Regions from separate parts of the Mycobacterium parmense genome, predicted to be linked through region 1. Evidence: riboswitches for the same ligand, from Rfam matches in the RefSeq annotation. Region 1 holds a riboswitch; the other holds the start of a gene.

Region 1 (7,683 bases):
ACCTGGTCGTCGGTGCGGTCCCGGTGCTCGATGCTCAGGTCGTAGTAGTCCAGGTTGATGTCGAGGTGCGGAAGGATCAGCATGTCCTTGATCAGCTTCCAGATGACGCGGGTCATCTCGTCACCGTCGAGCTCGACCACCGGGCCCTTGACTTTGATCTTGCGTTCGGTGGACATCGGTGTCCGACTCCTCTTTGCCGCGAGCGTGCGGCGGTCAGGATTGCGAAGCCGCCAGCGCTTCGTTGAACGTCTTGCTGGGCCGCATCACCGCAGTCGTCTTCTCGCGGTCCGGCTGATAATAGCCACCGATGTCGGCCGGCTCGCCCTGCGCCTCGGCCAGCTCGGCCACGATGACCTCCTCCTTCTCGCTCAGCGCCTCGGCCAGGGCGGCGAAGTGCTCGCGCAGCTCCTGGTCGTCTGATTGCGCGGCGAGCTCCCGGGCCCAGTACAGCGCCAGGTAGAACTGGCTGCCGCGGTTGTCGAGTTCACCGGCCTTGCGCGACGGGCTCTTGTCGTTGTCCAGCAGCTTGCCGATCGCGGCGTCCAGCGTGGTGCCCAGGATCTTGGCGCGCGCGTTGCCGGTCTTGATCCCGATGTCCTCGAAACACGCTCCCAGGGCCAGGAATTCACCGAGGGAATCCCAGCGCAGGTGGTTCTCCTCGACCAGCTGGTGGACATGCTTGGGCGCCGATCCGCCCGCGCCGGTCTCATACATTCCGCCGCCGGCCATCAGCGGCACGATGGACAGCATCTTGGCGCTGGTCCCCAGCTCGAGGATGGGGAACAGGTCGGTGAGGTAGTCGCGCAGGATGTTGCCGGTGGCGGCGATGGTGTCCTGCCCGCGCATCGCCCGCTCGATCGTGTGCCGCATGGCGCGTTCCTGCGACATGATCGAGATGTCGAGGCCCTCGGTGTCGTGGTCGGCGAGGTACGCGTTGACCTTCTTGCGCAGCTCGTTCTCGTGCGGCCGCTCCTGGTCCAGCCAGAACACCACCGGCATGCCGGAGTTGCGCGCCCGGGTGACGGCGAGCTTGACCCAGTCGCGGATCGGTTCGTCGCGGACGATGGGCATGCGCCAGATGTCGCCGCATTCCACGTTCTGGGTCAGCAGGATCTCCCCGGTGTCGAGGTCGACGATGTTGGCGACACCGTCCTCCGGGATCTCGAACGTCTTGTCGTGCGAGCCGTACTCCTCGGCCTGCTGCGCCATGAGCCCCACATTGGGCACGGTGCCCATCGTCCGAGGATCGAATGCGCCGTGCGTCTTACAGAAGTTGATGATCTCCTGGTAGATGCGGGAGAACGTCGACTCCGGGTTGACGGCCTTGGTGTCCTTCTGCCGGCCGTCGGCGCCCCACATCTTGCCGCCGGCGCGGATCATCGCCGGCATCGAAGCGTCCACGATCACGTCGCTGGGCGAGTGGAAGTTGGTGATGCCCTTCGCCGAGTCGACCATGGCCAGCTCGGGCCGGTGCTCGTGGCAGGCGTGCAGGTCGCGGATGATCTCGTCGTGCAGCGACGCGGGCAGCGACTCGATCTTGTTGTACAGGTCGACCAGCCCGTTGTTGACGTTGACGCCGAGTTCGTCGAAAAGCTCCTGGTGCTTGGCGAACGCGTCCTTGTAGAAGGTCTTCACGGCGTGCCCGAAGACGATGGGGTGGGAGACCTTCATCATCGTCGCCTTGACGTGGAGGGAGAACATCACGCCGGTCTCGTAGGCGTCCTGCATCTGTTCCTCGTAGAACTCGATCAGGGCCTTTTTGCTCATGAACATGGAATCGATGACGTCGCCTTCGCGCAGCGACACCGAGGGCTTGAGCACGATCGCCTTGCCGCTCGCGGTCTCCAGCTCCATCTTCACGTTGCGCGCGCGGTCCAGCGTCATCGACTTCTCACCGTGGTAGAAGTCGCCGTGCTTCATGGTCGCGACATGGGTGCGCGACGCCGGCGACCACTCCCCCATGCTGTGCGGGTGCTTTCGCGCATACTCCTTGACCGCCTTGGGTGCGCGGCGGTCGGAGTTACCCTGTCGCAGCACCGGGTTCACAGCGCTGCCAAGGCATTTGGCGTAACGCTCGCGAATCTTCCTGTCCTCGTCGGTCTTCGGGCTCTGCGGAAAGTCCGGGATCTTGAATCCCTTTTCCTGCAGCTCCTTGACCGCGGCGATCAATTGGGGCACCGAGGCGCTGATGTTGGGCAGCTTGATGATGTTGGTGTCGGCGAGCTTCGTCAGCCGGCCGAGCTCGCGCAGGTTGTCCGCGACCCGCTGCTCCTCGGTGAGGTCCTCGGGGAACTCGGCGAGGATCCGGGCGGCCAGGGAGATGTCACTGGTCTTGATCTCGATTCCCGCCGGCTCGGCGAAAGCGCGAACGATCGGTAGGAACGCGTAGGTCGCCAGCAGCGGCGCCTCGTCGGTCAGCGTGTAGATGACGGTCGGCTTGTCGGCGCACACGGTCCCTCTCCCGGCTAAGTCGGTCAGAATCTGGGGGGCTCAGCGTTGTTCCTGCCACGTTATCAAGGGTGTTCGGACCGGCGTCGACCTGCATGCTCACCGCCGGCGGCCCTCGCCGGATCGGCGGCATTGGCGCCGAGTCGGCGTAGTAAGCTAATCTGCGTAATAGGTCATGAGTGCCAGCGCTAAGCCCCGGCTTGCTGGCCGGCAACCCTCCAACCGCGGTGGGGTGCCCCGGGTGAAAGACCAGGTCTAGTAGCCACAGGCTGCGCGGCAAGCGCGGGTCCGCCATAACGGACCCCTGACTAGAGGGGACAACGTGATGTGCACTCACCAAAACCATCCGGATCGGCTGATGCGTCGAATCCCCTGTTGTCGGTGTTGACCGGCGGCCGCCGGTCTCGACGTCGTCTGTGACGGCGTCCCGCGCGGCTGCCAGCACCGCCTCCACCCGATTCGTCCCTTTTCAGCAGAAAGCCAACCCAGATGAGCTCCGACGACAGCAACCCCGTTGACGACGCGACCGACACGACCGCGAACTGGTCGTTCGAAACCAAGCAGGTCCACGCCGGCCAGCATCCGGACCCGGCCACCAACGCCCGGGCCCTGCCGATCTACCAGACGACGTCCTACACGTTCGACGACACCAGCCACGCCGCGGCCCTGTTCGGGCTCGAGGTTCCCGGCAACATCTACACCCGCATCGGCAACCCGACCACCGACGTGGTCGAACAGCGCATCGCCGCGCTCGAGGGCGGTGTGGCCGCGCTCTTCCTCAGCTCGGGGCAGGCCGCTGAGACATTCGCCATACTGAACCTCGCCTGTGCTGGAGATCACATCGTCTCGAGCCCCCGGCTCTACGGCGGCACGTACAACCTGTTCCACTACTCGCTGGCCAAGCTGGGCATCGAGGTCAGCTTCGTCGACGATCCCGACAACCTGGAGTCGTGGCGGGCCGCGGTCCGCCCCAACACCAAGGCGTTCTTCGGCGAGACCATCTCCAACCCGAAGATCGACCTGCTGGACATCCCCGGGGTGGCCGAGATCGCCCACGCCAACGGCATCCCGCTGATCGTCGACAACACCGTCGCGACGCCATATCTGATCCAGCCGTTCTCCCACGGCGCCGACATCGTCGTGCACTCGGCCACCAAGTACCTCGGCGGCCACGGCGCGGCGATCGCCGGCGTCATCGTCGACGGCGGCACGTTCGACTGGACGCAGGGCCGCTTTCCCGGCTTCACCACGCCCGACCCCAGCTACCACGGTGTGGTGTACGCCGAGCTGGGGCCGCCGGCCTTCGCGCTCAAGGCGCGCGTGCAGCTGCTGCGCGATCTCGGCTCGGCCGCTTCGCCGTTCAACGCGTTCCTGGTGGCCCAGGGCATCGAAACGCTGAGCCTGCGCATGGAGCGGCACGTCGCCAACGCGCAGCGGGTGGCCGAGTTCCTGGCCGGTCACGACGGCGTGTTGTCGGTCAACTACGCCGGACTGCCGGATTCGCCGTGGCACGAGCGGTCGAAGACGCTGGCGCCCAAGGGAACCGGCGCGGTGCTGTCGTTCGAGCTGGCCGGTGGCATCGAGGCCGGCAAGGCGTTCGTCAACGCTTTGAAGCTGCACAGCCACGTCGCCAACATCGGCGACGTGCGCTCCCTGGTGATCCACCCGGCGTCGACCACCCACGCCCAGCTGAGCCCGGCCGAGCAGCTGAGCACCGGCGTCAGCCCCGGCCTGGTGCGCCTGGCCGTCGGCATCGAGGGCGTCGACGACATCCTGGCCGACCTCGAGCTCGGGTTTGCCGCCGCCCGCAAATACGGTGCGACGGCGCGGGGCGCCGGCACCACCAACGACCCGCAGGCTGTGGCCGCGTTCTGAAGGAGCCGCCATGACGATCTTCGACGTGCCCACCCGTACGCTGCCCACCGAAGGCGAAGTCGGCATCGTCGACATCGGTTCGCTGACCACCGAGAGCGGCGTGGTGATCGACGACGTCTCGATCGCCATCCAGCGCTGGGGTGAGTTGTCGCCGACGCGCGACAACGTGGTGGTGGTGCTCCACGCACTCACCGGAGACTCGCACGTCGCCGGCCCCGCCGGACCCGGGCACCCCACGCCCGGCTGGTGGGACGGCGTGATCGGGCCGGGCGCACCGATCGACACCGACCGCTGGTGCGCGGTCGCCACCAACGTGTTGGGCGGGTGCCGCGGCTCCACCGGCCCCAGTTCGCTCGCCAGGGACGGAAAGCCCTGGGGTTCGAGGTTTCCGCTGATCACCGTGCGCGACCAGGTGGAGGCCGACATCGCCGCGCTGGCCGCGTTGGGTATCCGTGAGGTGGCCGCCGTCGTCGGCGGATCCATGGGCGGCGCAAGGGCTTTGGAGTGGATCGTGGGACACCCGGACCGGGTGCGGGCCGGGCTGCTGCTGGCGGTCGGCGCACGCGCCACCGGGGATCAGATCGGCACACAGACCAGCCAGATCGCCGTGATCAAGGCCGACCCGAATTGGCAGGGCGGTGACTATCACGACACCGGGTGCACCCCCGACACCGGCCTGTCGCTCGCTCGCCGCTTCGCGCACCTGACCTATCGCGGCGAGGTCGAGCTGGACACCAGGTTCGCCAACGACAAGCAGGGTGCGGGGTCCGTTGATGAGGGCCGCTACGCGGTGCAGAGCTACCTGGAGTATCAGGGCGACAAGCTGCTGTCCCGTTTCGACGCGGGCAGCTATGTCGTCCTGACGGAGGCCCTCAACAGCCACGACGTGGGTCGCGGCCGCGGCGGGGTGCGTAAAGCCTTGCGTCGCTGCCCCGTACCGGTGGTGGTGGGCGGCATCACCTCCGACCGCCTCTACCCGCTGCGGCTGCAGGAGGAGCTGGCCGAACTGCTGCCGGGCTGCGCCGGGCTGCAGGTCGTCGACTCGATCTGCGGACACGACGGCTTCCTGGTGGAGACCGAGGCCGTCGGGGACCTGATCCGCAAGACGCTGGTTCTCGCCGAAAGCGAAGGTGCGTGTCCACGGTGATCCGCTCGCGCCACGACCGCTCCCTGTCGTTCGGCTCGGCAGCCGCGGCCTACGAGCGCGGGCGCCCGTCGTATCCGCCGGAGGCGATCGACTGGCTGCTGCCCGCCGGCGCACGTCAGGTGCTCGACCTGGGCGCCGGCACCGGCAAGCTGACCACCCGGCTGGTGGAACGCGGCCTGGAGGTGGTGGCCGTGGATCCGATCCCGGACATGCTCGAGGTCTTGCGCAGTTCGCTGCCGGAAACCCGCGCGCTGCTGGGCACCGCCGAGGAGATCCCGTTACCGGACAACAGCGTTGACGCCGTGCTGGTCGCGCAGGCGTGGCACTGGGTGGATCCCGGCCGCGCGATTCCGGAGGTGGCCCGTGTGTTGCGTCCGGGCGGCCGGCTGGGCTTGGTGTGGAACACCCGCGACGAGCGACTCGGCTGGGTGCGCGAGCTGGGTGCCATCATCGGCAGCGACGGCGACCGCGGCCGCTTCGACGTCTCGCTGTCCGAGTCGTTCACCGAGCCGGAACGCCACCAGGTCGAATGGACGAATTACCTTACGCCACAGGCTCTTATCGACCTGGTAGCGTCACGAAGCTACTGCATCACCTCGCCGGCGGAGGTCCGCACCCAGACGCTCGAGCAGGTCCGCGAGCTGCTGGCCACCCATCCCGCGCTGGCGAATGCCGCCGGCCTGGCGCTGCCGTACGTCACCGAGTGCATTCGGGCCACGCTGGCGCGATAGCCAGCCCGATCCGGCGGGACCAGCTCGATCGTTGATCACGCAAAGCTAGGAGTTGCCGGAAGCGTCATCGTCATCCCCGTCGCGCTCGTCGTCCCCGTCGCGCAAGAGCTTTTCGGGGTGGTGGAAGGTGTTGATACGCGGCCGGTTTCGGTCGAGGGACGGCGGCGGAATCCATTCGGTGTCGCCGTCGGTATTCTTGCGGGTGCTCCACCCGCCGGGTTTCAGCAGGCGATGGTGGGGTCCGCAGGCGAAGGTGAGGTCGTTGATGTCGGTGGTGTGGCTTTTGGCCCAGTCGGTGACGTGGTGGACCTCGCTGTAATAGCCGGGCACGGTGCAGCCGGGGGCCGAGCAGCCGCGATCCTTGCCGTACAGCACGATTCGTTGCGCCGGAGAGGCCAGGCGCTTGGTGTGGTAGAGCGCCAGTGCCCGGCCCTTGTCAAAGATCGCCAGATAGTGACGCGCGTGGCGGGCCAGGCGGATGACGTCGCTCATCGGCAGGGTGCTGCCGCCGCCGGTCAGCCCTCTGCCCGTCGCGGCCTGCAGTCCGGCCAGCGTGGTGGTCACGACGATCGATGCCGGCAACCCGTTGTGCTGTCCCAGCTTTCCGGAGGCCAGCAGCGCGCGCGCAGCGGCGAGCAGCGCGTCGTGGTTGCGCTGGCTCGGCGTGCGGGCGTCGTGGTCGATGGCGTCCTGGCTGGGCGCGCCGTCCACGCAGGGCTTCTCGTCGAGGGAGTTGCACATGCCGGGGGCGGCCAGTTTGGCCAGCACCGCCTCGAGGGTCGCGCGGGCTTCGGGGGTCAGGCGCCCGCGCAGCTCGCACATGCCGTCGGGGCCTTGCGGGCCCAGCACCACCCCGCGGCGGCGGGCGCGGTCGGCGTCGGTGTAGTTGCCGTCGGGGTTGAGGCAGTCGGCCAGCGTGCCGGCCAGCTTCGCGAGTTGTTCGGGGCGAAACCGGCTGCCTTCCTTGACCAGCCGGGCCTGCACCTGCTCGCGGGTGCCCTGATCGATCCAGCCCGGCAGCTGATGGCAGAACGTGCGGATCACCGCCACCTGGCCGGGGCCGAGCTTGCCCTCGCGCTGGGCGGCGGCGGTGGCGACCAACGCGGGCGCCAGCGGCTCACCGGTCAGCCCGCGGCGTGGGCCCAGATCCGCGGCCTCCTTGATCCGCCGCCCGGCCTCCGCCCGGTTGATCAGCGCCGCCTCGGCGATCGCGTGGGAAAGCCTGCCGCCCAACTCCTCCGCCGTGGCCTGACGCCCCAGGTTGTTGACGAGCGGATGCTCGATCGCCGGGATCCTGCGGCGCACCCGCTCGCATCGCTCCAGCATGTCCAACAGGTCGCGGGTGGTCAACGCGTCACAGTCGACCGCCACCGCCTTGTCCAAAGCGGCCTCGATGGTGTCGAACGCGGCCGTCAACGCCTGCCGACCGTCACCACCGCTGCGCACCATGGCCAAAGACTAAGCGAGCCCACCGACAGAAAA
Region 2 (7,683 bases), 240 kb from region 1:
CCATACCACCGTGTTTACGCCCGGCAGCACGGTGCGATCGTCCTTGTAAGCCCAGATGCCGCGGATCGGTTTGTCCTCCTCCTTGGCGCACTCGATCTCCCACTCCTGGCCGTCCGAGGTCAGCGAGTTCTTGCTCACCAGCACTATCACCCCGGCCGAGCGACGGATACGGGTGCGAACCTTGTCTTTCCATCCGGAGTCGTACGGTTCCTTTACCGACATGTCGACGAACTCGTACGGAGCACGCGGATGCAGCGTTTGGCCCTTGAGGAAATCACGTTGCCGCTCATCTTCGATTGCGAACGCAATAAAAACGACCTTCGTCTCAGCCACGCTGTGACCCCCTCACCCACCGAGTCGCGGCTCTCCTTAGCCACGGACCAACTCAGCGAAGAGACTACTGCTCGCCCCCGACAGACGGTGGAATCTGAGCCGTTCCCGTTTCGCCGATTTGGACGTGTCCGACTGGTGGCCCCCGCCTGCCCAACTCAATCACCGAGGCGGTAAGTCGCTCCACCCCTTGCCGTTCCAGTAACGCTCTTCGCCCGTGCCCGCCGGGTCGGGGTACCAGCCACGCTTTGTGGCTCCTGAAGGCGGCGGAAGGATCTTCGTGGGCGCCGCCGCGGGCGGGTTGGCCCGGTAAAGGACCACGGAGCTAATGAGTAGTCCGACGCCCAGGACGATGAAGACCGTCGCCCACAGCTGGTGCTCGGAGAGTAGGGGCGCGCACGCCGTCTCCACATACGGGTCGAGCGTGCCCGAGCCCCCGCCGAACGCGGAGCCGCACGAGATGCCCTGCGCTGAGGCGAGCGAGATGTTGGTGTTGCCGATGACGAGGCCCGCGATGATCGCGACGATGCCGAGCGGCAACACGATCTTGAGAGCGGTCATCGGTCATCCCCTGCACGGAACGGCATTACGACACCTTGGTGAGGGTGAACGTGTCGGGGCCGTACGTCCGCGGCGGGTAGCCGCACACCCCGACCGTGGTCGACGTGGTACTCGTGCCCGTGAGTGTTGCGGCGTCGACCGAAATCGTGACTGTCGCCGGAGCCTGGGTGTTGGCACATCGCCTAGCCGTTCAGCTGGTCGGTCATCCCTGGGGGATCGCGTGGGCCAGCAGCTGGTCGACATTGCCTACCGGATCGCGGCGCCGACCTCGTAGGCGGTCTCGACGAAGGGCGGCCCGGAAGGCCCACCGAATTGCGGGCGACGTCGGCCCACGACGGTTGGCGGTTGGGTCCAGTGCGTTGCCTGGGCGGCATCGGCACGGGCGCTGCCCGACGCGTACAACAGCGGCAAACCAAGGACAGCCGCAGCAAGTGCGGCTGCAGTTGATCGCCGTCGCCGCCGTGCTCACTCGCCTTGTGCGCGCCGCACCACACCCTTCCAGACATTGGGGTAGGGGTAGCGGGTGTCGAGTTGGTCCCCAGATAAAAGTAATGCCCACGCGAGCAACACCGCTGCCGCGGCGGGGGCGGCAGGAAGGGCATTTGGAGGAACCGGAAGCGGAATGGGCACGTACCACAAATGTCCGACTCCCGGTGACAAAAGCTTTATCGGCCCTAACCACTTTTTGTTGGACTTCTCAAGCTTTCCGAGCCGTGCGCCTCGTTTGTTGTGCTCTGATTTCTTCAGGGGCTGGCCTGGGGGCTCGAATGCCGCTTCGCCGCGTTCGATGACGTCGCCCGTATCGTAGACCCAGATCAGCGTTTGGGAAATAAAGTCCGTGGTTTTAGTAGTAGCGCCCTTGACTAGCAACTTATCGAGGGCTTCGAAGCGCTGCTCGCCAAGAACCTTTTTCAGCAATTGGGTGGCCTTCCCGAGCGCCCACTGGCACCACTTAGAAATACCTCGTGGCAGTTCCTTGATCGCTAACTCCACTGCCCAGGAGCCCGGCTCCTCCAAGAGATCGCGCAAAACGTCCACGAGTTCCTTATTGGCCGGAAGTGGGATGGCGTCCATGAACGGGACGGCGGTTAGCCCGACAAACACACTGGTGATCGATTCCGCCGTCTGGCGTCGAATGACGCGGACCGCGTGGCCTACAGCGTCGCCATAGAGTTGCCCGGGGGGTTCGGGGGCTGGGTCGTCGTCGGTGCCGACCTGAAGCAGGCTTACCAGGCCCTCGTCTGGAGCTCCTGGGGGCCCGAAAGCGGTCGCCTCAAGCACAGCGTGCGATTCCGTCGGCCAGTCGGGGATGCTGGCGAGTTTGCGGTTCCCGTCGAGTGTTTCGAGTGGCTGCGCGAGCGCAATCTCGGTCGAAACCCCGGCGTCCAGTACCGACAGCGCCCCTAGGGCTAATTTGATCTCCGACTTGAAGGCGGGCTGGTCGTTTAATGTCGCGTCAAGTGCGGCGACGAAATCCTCGTGGACAGCGGCCCAGTTCCGCATCGCATCGTCAATACTCTCGCGGGCTTGCTCAACGCTCAAACCGCTATCGGGATCTCGCTCGTCAGTGCGCCTGTCGAAACGTGCGGCACGGACGGCGCCGATCACGCCCTCGAGTGCCTTTTCGACAGGCGCAACGTGGGGTTCCAAAGCCAGCGGAAGCGCCATCGGACAAGCAAAGCAGATGCGGTGTGCTTTTTGAGGCCGACCGTCGAGTCGTTCATGTCCCGGCTGCCGCAAAATCACCGTGGCGGCAGATCACTCCACGCATTGCCGTTCCAATACCGCTCTTTTCCCGTGCCCGCAGGATCGGGGTACCAGCCACGCCTCACTGCGCCGGGGGCGGCGGTAGGGGAGCGGATTTCGTTGTAGTCCGGGGTGTCTGGTTGGCGTGGTAAAGCACCACGGAGCTGATTAGCAGTCCGACGCCAGCCGCCTAGGACCAGGAAGACGGTTCCCCTGGACCGCCTGGGCCAGGTCCTGGAAATTACCTCCCGTGGTAGTGACTGGCCTGCTCGGGGCAAAGGTAATTCAGCGCATCGTCCACGAACTCCGAGGCGGTTTTGTGCTGTTGCGCGTCGGCCTGGTATTCCGATGGCAATCTTTGGTCTGCCAGCGGCCTGTGCGGCATCCCCGCCCACACCTGGTCGGTGACCTGCTGCACGGTCTCGCCGACGTCAAGCCGGTGGCAAACCTCGTGTCCTAGTCCCAGCAGTTTCTGGTCACCGTCGTCGGCGTGCATCCCCGCGGCGTGCACGGCGTTGAGGAACCCCTGGTCCGGCGACGGCGCCTGGTGGCAGGCCGCGATGACGGCGACCATAGCGGTCGAGGCCGCAGCCAGTCCGAACGTGCGCAACATCTCGCGCCTAGCCCCCCGCGTACCCGGCTCGCACTGCGCGAACTTCGGGTGCCTGGACGGCCCGGGCCAGTTCTTGAACCTGCCAGCCCTGTGACGGGCACAGCCACCGGATCGCGGCGCCGACTTCGTAGGCGGTCTCGACGAAGGGTAACCCCGCGGGGCCTGTCGAATTGGCTGCGACGTCGGCCCACGACGGTTGGCGGTTGGCGTCCAGTGCCTGGCACATCACGTAGCCGTTGTTGAGCAGCTGGTCGCTCGTGCCTGGGATGCCGTGGGCCAGCAGCTGGTTGACGTAACCCGCCTGCGCGGCATCGGCGTGGGCCCAACCCGACGCGTACAACGGCGATGAAACAAAGGCAGCCGCAGCAAGTACCGCCCCGATAGCCCTCACGGATTGGCCGCTCATCTGCCGGGGCTCAGTTCCACAACCCTGGGCAAATCGAGGGTCGACACTGTTGCACGGCGGGAAGTGTCCGTTGGGCGGCGGTGGTGGCTCCGGCGGGTAGCACCCCATTTGGTACGGCCAGGTGTAGGCGGGTTGCGCCGCCGCACTTGGTCGGGGTGCAAAGACCGACAGCGACCGATCACCAGTACTCGAGGGAGGAATATTGCGGGCAATACCAGGCGATCGCCTGCTTGGTGACCCACGCTCCCTCTGGGACCCCGTTATCCCACGCGGGCATGGTGAACCAATGTTGGTCGTCGAATTCCTTCGTGATGGGTCCATTGATTATTTTGCATGTATCGCGTGCCAGGCTCACGGGACTACCCAATTTATAATTCGTCACAGGCGTGCGGAGGTATCCATGTGGGCTACTATCATCCGCCTCGGAAGGATCATAAATCCGATGCACGTGAGTGGTCGTGTAGGCATCGACGTTCGCCACGAACTGCCGGTCATAGGGCGTCCATGGAAATGGATCGAGACGGTCGGCATCCGCTGGGGCGGCGAACATTAAGGGCGAAGCCGTAAACAGACCGAGCAATAGTCCACTGAGTCGGCGGGCCGAAGAACCCGTAGCCAAACCCCCAGGCAAGGCACCTTTATGCGCGCTCGAGCAAATTGCGTGGTGCCTTCCGCCCCGACTGCCCACAAAGTACCTCCGTCGTCCAGTCATCGTCGCTGCTGCAAAGGGAGAAGGACTGGTTCGCGGTTGTCAGTGCGCATCAGCTGCGGACACAGATCCACTAATGCCGCATCCACCGCAGCATTGCCAGCCAGGAGAGTCATAGAGGGGTTCGTCTGCCGCAGCCCGGCTGCTACCACCGCAGAGGGTGTCCCGCGCTCGAGATCGCCGCAGACGCGATCCCCGACTATCACGAGCGTCTGGTCGCTGTTGCCGTGAACACCGGCGCTAGCCAGCATGGAGAGGTACCCGGGCACGTCGCGGCGGCAATCCGTTTGGCCATCGGAACAGAACGACTTAGGGTCGGCCCGGGCATGACCGCTTCCCAGGACTGCCAGTGCCAGAACCAGGGCAGCGACAGCAGCGCGCACGCGGGTTTTGCATCTCATGGTTATTCCCTTTGGTGCTTTGCCCTCCTCGGTGCTGCGCATGCTCAGAGTACTACTAGTAGGGCAGACAGTCAGCTGATTTGGCCGACTACTGGGACGCGTGCCCACGCGACCCAGTCAGAACGATCCCGAACGGGTCGCCGCCTGGGAACTCCGCCGCCGTGAAGTCGGAGAGCGTATCCGGATGCTCCGCACCGAGCGGGGCCTCACCCAAGAGGCCCTCGCCCTCCGGTCAGGCGTCACACGCAACGTATTGATCGACGTCGAACTTGGCCGACGAGGCTTGCTTTACGAGCGGCTATTCGACATCGCCGAGGTGCTGCAGGTGTCCGCGGGGCGGCTCATGGACGGCACGTCGTAGTCCGGCCCGGCCAGCGTCGCGTCTCCCGGACCGGCGGGTGCCGGTCAGACCTCAGCTTCACGCACCGTGACCCGGGTCAGCGCGGCCGGTCTTTGGGCCCTGCTCGGTATCGTTGATTACGGCCAAGAGATTCGCCCACACGCCTCCGACGTGGGCGGACGGCAACCGCGCCACCCGGAACGGTGCCCTTCGGAGAAGGCCGGGGCTTGCGGCTAATGCTGCCGCTGGTCAAGACGGGAGAATCGCGATGGACGACGAGCCCTACCGGGAGTATTGGCGCGTGCTGTACCCCCAATCCGCTAACCCCGGATCGGTGGCGCACTGGTACGGGAAGTGGAAGACGTCCGAGATGTGCATGGGCGTGTTCGCCGAACGGCAGCAGGCCCGACACGAGTGGATCGCGACCGGCCCACGTGAGGGACGCGAGGAATCGCACGTGACCGCGGTCGTCACCCACCACGCGTCGCCGGTGCGCTCGCTGACCGCACGGGTGTGCCTAAGTTGCCTATGGGTTTCTCGCAACCTCGACGAGAAGCACCCCGCGGGCCAATAGTTGGCTCATGAGCAGGGCGCAGCCGACAGGCGTGCAGTGCGCCGGATTTGCTTAATACCACTGGGCTGGTATCAGAGTCGTGGTACTTGCTGGCCGGATATTTGAAAAAAGTTTGGTGACCGAGCGCGCCTCCCGGGCGCAAAGCCCACGTCACACACACAAACGCGGACCTCACCCACCCAATTAGCCCATTTCCGGGCGCCGAAATGCCGCCCGGAGGCTCGCAGTTGCACTTGAATCGTGTTTGTTCGGAAATTTATGACGCGGCTCACGGCTCCCACAGGGACTTATCCGATCAGCCCGGCATTCAGCCGTCGCCGATTACGCCCATGTGCGGAGGCGGACACCCGCCCTTCTGCGCAGGACCGCCGCTCAGCGCGTTTCGGAGCCGATGGTCGCGGCCGTGCGAACGCGCAAACCGTAGAACAACTGGCCACGCCAGCGGAGAAGCCCATCTGCCGAGGAGCGCGAGCGATTGGTGGTGCGCGGGAATGGCCGTTGCCAGGACGAACGCCGGAACCGGTTGGGCAACGCCCGGTGGGGGCTTATCGGTTAATGCGACGCTTGGCGAACCAGGCGCGGTAGGCGAAGTAACCCATCAACACGGCGAGGCCTCCGGTACCGACTAGGCCCAGCGCCGTGCCGTGGGTGCAAACATTCAGCACGAACAGGGCGAGAAACAGGAGAGCCATCGCCGTGTAGAACGCGAGGCCGTACAGGTGGTTCCTCTTCACGCGCGTCCTCCCAGCCATCGGAGTGTCTGGGGTCGTGCCAGGCGGCATCCATTGTGTCCCGTTGGCGGCATCAAGGTAGGCATTTGTCGGCGGCCTCCAGGCCGTCGGCGACCGCCGCCGTACCGAGGGCGATTTGACCGATCGCGGCGGGGATCCCAACGCCCGTCGCGCCCTCGGGGCCCGCGGTCAACATCGCAACCATGCCGCCCATGGGTTCGAGGAGGGCCTTCGTCGCGTCGTACGGGCTGCATGGCGGTTTGGCGGCCGCCGCGGCGGCCGGACCGGCAGCCGGTACTGGCGATGAGGGCATCGGCGCACCCGGCGGCGGGGCCGCTGGGGGCGCAGTGATGGCCTGTTCGTACTGGGGAATGAAGGACGGCTCCGGTGGGGGCGGTGTCCCGTTGGGGGTATCCCACGGCGCGAATGGCGGTGGGTTGGTCCCAGCGGCGTTGCCTTGAGTGAAGTCGACCAATTGGACCCCGTTGCGGCTACCGGGAGCTGCTGATTGGCCCCCGTTGGTGCTGGCCTGTGATTGGGCCCCGTTGCGGCCGGTGGCCGGAGGCTGCGCGACGGGATCGGGGTTCTGCGCGAAGCCGCCGTTGCCGACATCGCCTGCGGCCGCCGTGAGCTGACCGGCGACCTTGGCGTCGGCCCCGTCGAGTTGCTCGGCGCGCAACCGGATGTCGGCCGCGAACGCTTGGGCCTGGGCTTCGCGCGTGGCGCGTTCCGCCGGGCTGGTGCTGCGGCTGTCGGTAACCGACAGGTCCTCTCCGACCGAGAATCCGGCACTCTCCGCGTCCTCGACCCCGTAGAGGACGCGCCGTTGGGCCGCGCCGATTTCGCCCGCCCCGTTGCGGGCTATCCCTGCGGCCTGCCGTAGCTGGTCGGCCTTGCCGCTCACGACCGATAGATCGGCCCCGGTGCGTCGCCGCAGGGCGTCGCCGCCGACGCCGTGCCAGGTGAGTGCATGGGACTGATTGCGCATCGTCAGGAATGCGTCTTCCCATCGGTCGGCGGTTTGCGTCCAGTAGGCGGCGGCGTCGACGAGGTGCTCGGTGCTCCATGCCCGGATCTGCGAGAGGGTGGCGGCCATCTAGACCACCGTCACCTGTGTCAGGTTGGACATCGCGGCAGCGGAGGCGGCCTCGTGGCTGGTGTATCTCCCGGCCGCCGTGATCATCCCACCGACGGTTGCTTGGGTCCGTGCCGCGAAGGCAGCAGCGGCCAAGCTGGTCGCCGCGTTGACGCCGTTCACGGCCGCCGTGGTGG

The links. A riboswitch is a leader RNA that binds a small molecule or an ion and turns the genes downstream of it on or off. The one in region 1 is predicted to bind S-adenosylmethionine.
Region 2: it holds a riboswitch for S-adenosylmethionine, as region 1 does, so the genes downstream of both, G6N48_RS13450 (hypothetical protein) here and G6N48_RS14605 (bifunctional o-acetylhomoserine/o-acetylserine sulfhydrylase) in region 1, are expected to answer to the same signal.

The regions. Positions count from the first base shown of each region.
Region 1 covers NZ_AP022614.1:3,180,115-3,187,797, forward strand. Annotated here, with positions in the region: gene G6N48_RS14595 (NADP-dependent isocitrate dehydrogenase) at 1-176, opposite strand, end outside; gene G6N48_RS14600 (NADP-dependent isocitrate dehydrogenase) at 214-2,451, opposite strand; SAM riboswitch class IV at 2,620-2,737, shown strand; gene G6N48_RS14605 (bifunctional o-acetylhomoserine/o-acetylserine sulfhydrylase) at 2,938-4,323, shown strand; gene metX (homoserine O-acetyltransferase MetX) at 4,334-5,470, shown strand; gene G6N48_RS14615 (class I SAM-dependent methyltransferase) at 5,467-6,201, shown strand; gene G6N48_RS14620 (HNH endonuclease signature motif containing protein) at 6,247-7,650, opposite strand.
Region 2 covers NZ_AP022614.1:2,943,227-2,950,909, reverse strand. Annotated here, with positions in the region: gene G6N48_RS13490 (TIR domain-containing protein) at 1-333, opposite strand, end outside; gene G6N48_RS13485 (DUF2510 domain-containing protein) at 493-891, opposite strand; gene G6N48_RS13480 (hypothetical protein) at 1,357-2,559, opposite strand; gene G6N48_RS28930 (DUF2510 domain-containing protein) at 2,634-2,723, opposite strand; gene G6N48_RS13470 (DUF732 domain-containing protein) at 2,879-3,250, opposite strand; gene G6N48_RS13465 (DUF732 domain-containing protein) at 3,258-3,590, opposite strand; gene G6N48_RS28925 (DUF732 domain-containing protein) at 4,365-4,616, opposite strand; gene G6N48_RS13455 (helix-turn-helix domain-containing protein) at 4,867-5,127, shown strand; SAM riboswitch class IV at 5,248-5,368, shown strand; gene G6N48_RS13450 (hypothetical protein) at 5,375-5,680, shown strand; gene G6N48_RS13445 (hypothetical protein) at 6,226-6,414, opposite strand; gene G6N48_RS13440 (hypothetical protein) at 6,485-7,507, opposite strand; gene G6N48_RS13435 (hypothetical protein) at 7,508-7,683, opposite strand, start outside.